Regions from separate parts of the Ochrobactrum teleogrylli genome, predicted to be linked through region 1. Evidence: riboswitches for the same ligand, from Rfam matches in the RefSeq annotation. Region 1 holds a riboswitch; the other holds the start of a gene.
What was found. A riboswitch is a leader RNA that binds a small molecule or an ion and turns the genes downstream of it on or off. The one in region 1 is predicted to bind S-adenosylmethionine.
Positions count from the first base shown of each region.

Region 2: it holds a riboswitch for S-adenosylmethionine, as region 1 does, so the genes downstream of both, metA (homoserine O-acetyltransferase MetA) here and WIX40_RS12185 (O-succinylhomoserine sulfhydrylase) in region 1, are expected to answer to the same signal.

Region 1 covers NZ_JBBHKQ010000001.1:2,583,952-2,588,367, forward strand. The annotation lists gene WIX40_RS12175 (GlxA family transcriptional regulator) at 1-564, opposite strand, end outside; gene WIX40_RS12180 (2'-deoxycytidine 5'-triphosphate deaminase) at 618-1,709, opposite strand; SAM riboswitch at 1,903-1,982, shown strand; gene WIX40_RS12185 (O-succinylhomoserine sulfhydrylase) at 2,072-3,268, shown strand; gene apaG (Co2+/Mg2+ efflux facilitator ApaG/CorD) at 3,536-3,928, shown strand; gene WIX40_RS12195 (Hsp33 family molecular chaperone) at 3,973-4,416, opposite strand, start outside.
Region 2 covers NZ_JBBHKQ010000001.1:565,689-570,104, reverse strand. The annotation lists gene WIX40_RS02790 (MarR family winged helix-turn-helix transcriptional regulator) at 1-154, opposite strand, end outside; gene WIX40_RS02785 (DUF899 domain-containing protein) at 246-974, shown strand; gene WIX40_RS02780 (VOC family protein) at 1,006-1,782, shown strand; SAM-I-IV-variant riboswitch at 2,091-2,200, shown strand; gene metA (homoserine O-acetyltransferase MetA) at 2,242-3,162, shown strand; gene WIX40_RS02770 (glycoside hydrolase family 25 protein) at 3,227-4,360, opposite strand.

The sequences.
Region 1 (4,416 bases):
TGCACCCAATCCACCCGCGCAGGTATAGTGCCGCCCGCTGCGGTGAAACAGGCTGGTGGTATCGGCGGTATAGCCGTCGAACAGATCGAGAAAATCGTCGCGGTGGAACCAGTTCACACAGCAATTGCGGTCTTCGAGCAAGCTGCCCTCGGCAAGCAGGAAAGCGGCGGTGCAAAGCCCCACCACGGTCTTGCCGCGTTTGTCGGCGCGCTTGATGAGATCGATCAATGCCTGCTGGCGCGGACGATACTGGGCAAGCACCCCCCCAACGACCGCCACATAATCACATTCGTCGAGTTCGCCGATGGGAGCTGTCGGCTCGATCACCATGCCGGAACTGGACGCAACCGGATCGCCCGACAGCGTGCAGATTTTCCAGGCGCAGCGGATCTGGCGGCTCTTGTCGCGATCATCGGCAGCGAGGCGGAAGGGATCGAGAAACAGGCTGAGCGCCGTCAGCGTAAAACCCGGCAGCGCGACAATGCCAACCGACAGCCTGCGCGGCGACGCATCCGCCGGGGCATCCTGTTTTCGGCTTGTTTCCGGTCCTGTTCCGTTGGCCACGTTCGTCGCTTTCCTCCGCACTTCATCTATCTGCGCGGAGCAGGCTCATACAGTCAACGAAAATGCTTGGAAAGCTTCAACTGCTGCGCCTGATAATTGGAGCCGAGATCAGTGCCGTAAAGCGCCTTCGGACGGTGCAGCATATGCTCATAGACAAGGCGTCCGACGATCTGGCCATGTTCCAGAATGAAGGGCACTTCATGGCTGCGCACTTCGAGAACCGCGCGGCTGCCCGTGCCGCCAGCCGCACTGTGACCAAAGCCCGGATCGAAGAAGCCCGCATAGTGAACGCGGAACTCACCGACCAGCGGATCGAACGGCGTCATCTCTGCGGCGTAGAGCGGCGGCACATGCACGGCTTCTCGCGAAACGAGGATATAGAATTCATCCGGGTCAAGCACGAGTTCGCGTGCGCCGCGATCATAGATCGGCTCCCAGAAATCGAGCACATCATTGGCGGCGCGCTTGTCCACATCGACAACGCCCGTGTGATGCTTGCCGCGATAGCCGATCAACTTGTCCGGGCCGCCGGAAAGATCGACGGAAAGCGCGATGCCGCCGCCTGAGATGTTCGGCATTTCAGCGGCCACCAGCGTCTCGGAATTATGCAGCGCGGCGAGTTCCGCCTCATCGAGCTGGGCGCGGCCCTTGCGGAAACGTATCTGCGACAGGCGCGAGCCGGTGCGCGCAACAATGGGGAATGTGCGCGGGCTGACTTCCAGATAAAGCGGGCCGTTGTAACCGGCAGGCACCTTGTCGAATTCCTGCGCGCCATCGGCAATCACGCGGGTGAAGATGTCGAGACGGCCAGTCGAGCTTTTCGGATTGGCGGATGCCGACAGTTCGGGCGACAGAGCAAGGCTTTCCAAGAGCGGCACGATATAGACGCAGCCGGTTTCGAGAACCGCGCCTGCGGTCAGGTCGATCTCGTGCAGCTTGAGCCGTTCGAGCTTATCTATAACCGGTGTGCCGGGACCCGGCATGAAGGAGGCGCGAACGCGATAGGCCTTTGCGCCAAGGCGGAGATCGAGGCTCGCAGGCTGAATCTGGTCGGTATCCAGCGGGCGCGGCGAAGCCAGCAAACCGCTTTCGAACAGCGCAGCGATATCCGCATCCGCCAGAATTCCCGCATCTCTTAGCGCCATCGACCTCGTACTCCATAGTCTGAGCAATTCTTCAAAAGACCTTTGACCACTCGAAGGCCCAATGCCAACCCTTCACGCCCGGAGAAACGGGGTTTTCCGCAGGAATCGAACCCAATCGTGAGCCAACGCGGCAGGCTTTTCCTCAAAACTCGCTATCGTGGCATTGACGACCTTGCGCAACAGGCATATGGAAAATGTGTTCCGTGGTGATTTGGCCGGCCGGCTTGCAGCCACGTTAAAGAATTCGCTAAAAAGGGCCGCGGTTCGTTACCGGCCTTTTGGGCCGGTTTTTTATTGGCCGCCGAGATGCCACTAAACGCTTTTGGGCGTCCCGGCCGACCAGCTTTTGACAGGTTGGAAAAATGACGACTGAGACTACCCGCAAGTTCCGCCCCGCAACGCAGCTCGTGCACGCCGGTTCGCTCCGCTCCGGTTTCGCCGAAATGTCGGAAGCGATGTTCCTCACGCAGGGTTTCCTTTATCCCGATGCCGAAGCCGCCGAAGCGCGTTTCAAGGGCGAAAATCCGGGTTTCATCTATTCGCGTTACGCCAACCCCACCACGGACATGTTCGAAAAGCGCATGTGCGCGCTGGAAGGCGCCGAGGAAGGCCGTGCCACGGCTTCCGGCATGGCTGCCGTCGCCGCTGCCATTCTGTGTCAGGTCAAGGCGGGTGATCATGTGATTTCCGCGCGCGCCGTGTTCGGCTCGTGTCGCTATATCGTCGAGACCCTGCTGCCGCGCTATGGTGTGGAAATCTCGATCATCGACGGCTCGGACATCGCCAACTGGAAAGCCGCTGTTCGTCCGAACACCAAGGTGATGTTCCTCGAAAGCCCGTCGAACCCGACGCTCGAAATCATCGATATCGCCGCCGTGGCCGAAGTGGCCAATGAAGCAGGCGCGAAGCTGATCGTGGACAATGTCTTTGCGACCCCGCTTTACCAGAAGCCGCTGGAGCTTGGCGCGCATATCGTCGTCTATTCGACCACCAAGCATATTGACGGCCAGGGCCGCTGCCTTGGCGGCATCGTGCTGTCCGACCGCGAATGGGTCGAAACCGAGCTTCAGGACTATTATCGCCATACCGGCCCCGGCATGAGCCCGTTCAATGCCTGGATTATGCTGAAGGGTCTGGAAACGCTGTCCGTGCGCGTGCGCCAGATGACGCAGTCGGCGGCTGCCGTTGCCGATGTTCTCGCAGGCAAGCCGGGCGTCAAGCGCGTCCTTTATCCGGGCCGCGCCGACCATCCGCAGGCAGATGTGATCGCCAAGCAGATGACTGGCGGTTCGACCCTGATCGCGCTCGAACTGGAAGGCGGCAAGGAAGCCGCGTTCAAATTCGAAAATGCGTTGCAGGTGTTCAGCATCTCCAACAATCTGGGCGACGCCAAGAGCCTGATCACCCATCCGGCCACCACGACGCACAAGAACCTGAGCGATGAGGCCAAGGCCGAGCTTGGCATTTCCGATGGCGTGCTGCGCATTTCGGTTGGCCTTGAAGATACCGACGATCTTCTGGAAGACGTCGAAGAGGCGCTGAAGGCAGCCGTTCGCTAAATAAAGAAAAGGATGATCCGGCCTGATTCCGTCAGGCCGGGTCATCCGTTTATTTTCTGCATTTTCTTGTGCCGAAGCATCTCCGGATCATGCAAAAGACGGTGTTTCGTCTTAAAAAATGTGACCTTTTCGCTGCAATCCACCACAAGAACGATCCGATTGCAGAAAACCGCCCGCTTTGGCCCTGTCGAGATTGCCGCGCCACGTTGACCTCCAACGCAACTTTGGCGATAGGTGGGCAACAGGCACATGACAAAGGCGGATGCGATGTACAGGGCGGTGACGCAGGGGATCGAAATAACGGTTGAGCCGTTTTATCTGGAAGACGAGTCGGCTCCCGAAGACAACCGCTATGTCTGGGGCTACCGCATCACCATTGCCAATAATTCCTCCGACACGGTGCAACTGCGCTCGCGCTACTGGCAGATTACCGATGCCAATGGCCGCGTCGAGGAAGTGCGCGGGGCCGGTGTCGTCGGCGAACAGCCGGTGCTCGATCCGGGCGACTCGTTCCAATATTCATCCGGCTGTCCGCTGACCACATCATCCGGCGTCATGGTCGGGCGCTATCAGATGCAGAACCCGACGGGCAATACATTCGAAGTGGATATTCCGGCTTTCTCGCTGGATGTGCCGGAACAGCGCCGCACGCTGAATTAGAGCAGGAAACAAAAAAGGCGGTTCTTCTGAACCGCCTTTTTTGATTACTTGGCGAACTGCGCCGGATCGAATTCGTAATGCGTCGAACAGAATTCGCAGGACACCGAAATCTTGCCGTTTTCGATGCTGTCCTGAATTTCCTCTGCCGAGAAGCCTGACAGGACGCCCTGGATTTTCTCCCGCGAGCAGGAGCATATATCCGCCACCTTGATGGCGTTGAAGACGCGCACGCCGCGCTCGTGGAACAGGCGATACAGCAGGCGTTCCGAACCGACCTGCGGATCGGTCAGTTCCGAGCTTTCGATGGTGCCGAGCAGTGACCGCGCCTCATCCCAGGCATCATCCACCGGATGAAACACGGCTTCTTCCTCGTCACCGTCGCCGCCCGGCAGATCGGGAACACGCGCGCGCAATTCCGATTCCGGCAGGAACTGGATGATCAGACCGCCCGCGCGCCATTGCTCGACCGGCTTGCCATCGGCACCCCG
Region 2 (4,416 bases), 2.0 Mb from region 1:
TCAGGGAGAATTGCCCATTCGTCATGCCAGCCGGACGAAGTGCTTCGTCAAAACGCCGTGCAAGCGCGCGGGCCGCGCGCTGAACATGCAGACAAAGGCAGGTGTCTCTGACCAATAGGGTCGTTTCAAAAGGAACTTCGGCAGCGTTTGACATGATCCATTAATATTGATATCAATGTAAATCGTCAAGCAAATATCCTATAAAAACTGGGCGTTTTATCATCCGGGGGCGGAGGAGGACTTGCATCATGAATGAAGTCGTATCCCGCGAAGTCTGGCTGGAGGCGCGGCGCGCGCTTTTGGCCAGAGAAAAGGAAGCGACGCATCTTCGCGATCGCGTCAATCAGGAAAGACAGGCGCTGCCCTGGGTCAAGGTGGAGAAAGACTATGTCTTCGACACCCCGACAGGACGCCGAACGCTGGCAGAGCTTTTTGACGGACGCAGCCAGCTGGTCGTCTATCACTTCATGTTCGGGCCGGAATGGGAGCAGGGCTGCGTCGGCTGTTCATTCCTGGCCGACAATCTCGACGGCGCGCTGCCCCATCTCAACAATCACGATGTCACGCTCATTGCCGTTTCGCGTGGGCCGCTTGCGAAGCTTGAAGACTATAAGCGCCGCATGGGCTGGCACTTTCCATGGGTGTCGTCCTATGGCGGTGATTTCAACTTCGATTTCCATGTATCGTTCGACAAGGCCGAGATCGAAGAAGGGCGCGTCTTCTACAATTTCGACAAGCTGCCGCCGGAACAGGCGCATGATGAACTGCCCGGTATGAGCGCCTTCATCAAGGCCGACGACGGCACGATCTACCATACCTATTCCAGCTATGCGCGCGGCATTGAGGAGTGGATCAGCACACTCATGATCCTCGACCGCGCACCCAAAGGACGCAACGAAGACAGCACCATGCATTTCGTGAGGCGCCACGATGAATATGCCGCGCCTGCAGCAAACCACAGCTGCTGCAGCTGAACGCTGAATTCAAATTCTGGGAGGAATGACGATGAACAAGGGTGCATCACCGTTCGTCTGGTACGAACTGATGACTGAAGATGCCGCCGAGGCCGCAAATTTTTACGGCAAGGTCGTCGGCTGGAACACGAAAGACTCAGGTGTCCCCGGCGTGAATTACACGCTGTTTGAAACGCCGGGTTGTGCCGTTGCCGGTATGATGGCGCTTTCCGATATGCCGAGCGAAAATTGTGACACAAAGCCCGGCTGGCTTGGCTATATCGGCGTGGCCGACGTAGACGCCATGTCCGAGAAGGTCACGGCCGCAGGCGGCAAAATCCTGCAACCGGCTCATGATATCCCAAGTGTCGGGCGATTTGCTGTCGTGGCAGACCCGCAAGGCTCGGTCTTTGCGCTGTTCGAGCCGAAAGACCGGCCGGAGCCTCCGGCTGATTTCGGTTCGCGCAAGGTGGGCCATCCGAGCTGGCATGAGCTTTATGCCAAGAATGGCGAAGAAGCCTTTGGTTTCTATGAGAAAGTGTTTGGCTGGAAGCTGGCGCGCGACTTCGATATGGGCGCAATGGGCAAATATAAGATCTTCAGTGTAAACGGCGCAGATACGGGCGGCATTATGACCGCACCGCCGAATGTGCCAAATGGCTGGGGCTTTTATTTCATGGTGGATGGAACGAACGCTGCTGCCGAACGTGTGAAATCGCTGGGCGGTACAGTAACATTCGGGCCAACAGAAGTGCCGAATGGCGAGTGGATCATCCAGTGTCTTGACCCGAAGGGCGTGGCCTTCTCGCTGGTTTCAGCGACGCAATAAAAGGTATGCGCGAAAGCGCATGAAACTTCTAAATCCATGGGCGGCTTCTGGTTTTACGTCAGAAGTCGTCTTCGTGATGATAGTGACGCAGATAGGCGAACGCTGTTCCCACCAGGATCGGCAGAAGCAAAATGCCCGTCCAAAATATGATGTTGCTCATTTTCTCCCTCCCTGATGCCCTCAAACCGAAACAAGAGCCTGAGACAGTATGCGGGCACTTCTAACAACGTGGAAAGCGGACATTTGTTCCAGCCACGGCTGTCGTTGCGTAAAGCTATTGCCATTATGCCTGCGTTTGAGTAGAAGTGCGAATACATCAAGAGTTGGGGAGACGCCCAACGCCAACCTGCCGCTCCGGGCAAGGTGGTACTCCCTGAAAAAGGAGGATGTGGCCAAACCGGCAACTATGCGGATAAAGCCACTCGCGTCGACCTGACAGAACTAGGGACCGACGCGATCATGCCGATAAAAATTCCTGACGATCTGCCAGCAACCAGTGTTCTCCAGGCCGAGGGCGTTATGGTCATGCGCGAGGCGGATGCCGTGCGTCAGGACATTCGGCCCTTGCGCATCGGCCTGCTCAATCTCATGCCCAACAAGGCGACCACGGAAACGCAGATCGCCCGCCTTTTAGGCGCGACACCGCTTCAGGTGGAACTGACGCTCGTGCGCATTACCAATCACGTCGCGCGCCACACCTCCGCCGATCACATGCTCTCCTTCTATCGCCCATGGGAAGATGTGCGTGACGAACGCTTCGATGGCTTCGTAATCACCGGTGCGCCAGTGGAACGGTTGAACTTCGAAGAAGTGACCTATTGGGATGAATTGCAGCGCGTTTTCGACTGGACGCAGACCCATGTGCACCGCTCTTTGAACATCTGCTGGTCGGCGCAAGCCGCCGTCCATCATTTTCATGGCATGGGCAAGTATGAACTTCCGGCCAAGGCCTCCGGTGTCTACAGCCAGCAGAACCTTGCTCCGGCCTCGCCCTATCTGCGCGGATTTTCGGACGATTTCACCATTCCGGTTTCGCGCTGGACGGAAGTGCGCAAGGAAGACATTCCGCAGGATAGCGGCCTGAATGTTCTCGTCGATAGCGCTGAATCCGGCCTTTGTCTGCTGGAAGACCCACGCCATCGGGCGCTGCACATGTTCAACCACGTCGAATATGACACGACTTCGCTGGCCGACGAATATTTCCGCGATATTCAGGCTGAGCCTGAAACCAAGGTGCCCGCAAATTATTTCCCGGACGATGACGCGACCCGCCCGCCGCAAAACCGCTGGCGTGGCCACGCGCATCTGCTGTTCGGCAACTGGATCAATGAAATTTACCAGTCGACGCCGTACGATCTGGAAAATATCGGCAAGAAGTGACTGCCGCTGAATAAACAAAACCCCGGAATGGAAATTCCGGGGTTTTGTTTGGGATGAAGCTCTATCAGCTGCCGACCCGTTCCAGCCAGCGATGCCATTCTGCTTCGGAGCCATGGAAAACATTGAGATCGATCTTGTTGCTCACGCCCTGAGACAGGCCCGATCCAGAATATTGCCAGAACAGCCATGGACGGCCCGGATAGACCTTCGATGGGTGTTGTGCCACAGCGCGCAACCAGAACGGATAGTTGGTGAACGCACCTTTCAGATTGTCATCGTAGAAATCCGGAGCGGTATAGATGACCGGGCGCTTGCCGTAATGGCGCTCCAGCTTGTCCATGAAGACCTGCATCTTTTCACGCACCTGTTGCGGCGACGGGCGGCGGCGGCAGGCGGAATCGCCATTCCATTCCACGTCGATCACCGGCGGCAGTGCGTCGGGGTCTTTCGGCACGTTGCGGATGAACCAGTCAGCCTGTTCGCTGGCGACACGGCACCAATAGAAGAAGTGATAAGCGCCGCGCTTGATACCGGCGGCCTTGGCCTCGCGCCAGTTCTTGCGGAACATCGGGTCGAGATGATCACCGCCGTCTGTGGCCTTGATATAGGCGAAGTTCGCGCCTTGCGTGCGCAGCTTCGGCCAGTCGATATCACCCTGCCAGCGCGACACGTCTACGCCATGCACGGCGAGTTTGCGCGGCGATGCACGGCCAAAATTGATCGGCTTCGCATCGCGGAAGCGATGGCTGTAGATTCTGGAGCGATCCTGTGCCGTGCGCGCTTGCGGTTCCAGACGCACTGCCGGATAGGCCGCCACCTGCGGTGCAGGCATGCGCGGTGCTTCGGTTTGCGGCACGGGTGTAGGTATCTGCGCGACGGGGCGCTCCTGCAATGGCGCGCGCGGTTGCGGCGCAACTGGCGCAGGCGGCTGCACCTTGAACTGTCCGCCGTCTGGAACAGGTCCGGCCCAGGCAAGCACCTCTTCTTGCGGGGGGAGTGGCTGCGCGCGTGGCGCGCTTGCTGTTTCGGTTACGGCTGCGGGCGGAACCGGCCTCACAACAGAACTGGTCATCTCCGCCGAGGGTTTCGGCTGGAGCATGATGCTGTCGATGCCGGAACTCGATGTGCAGCCCGTCAGGGCGGCGCAAGCGAGCGCAATGGCAGACACGACCAAAGAACGCGAAGGCGAAGAACGCATGGGCACCCGTACTCAGAACAAATGGGCTGCAACGCTCTCCCGAGTCATTGCTCAGG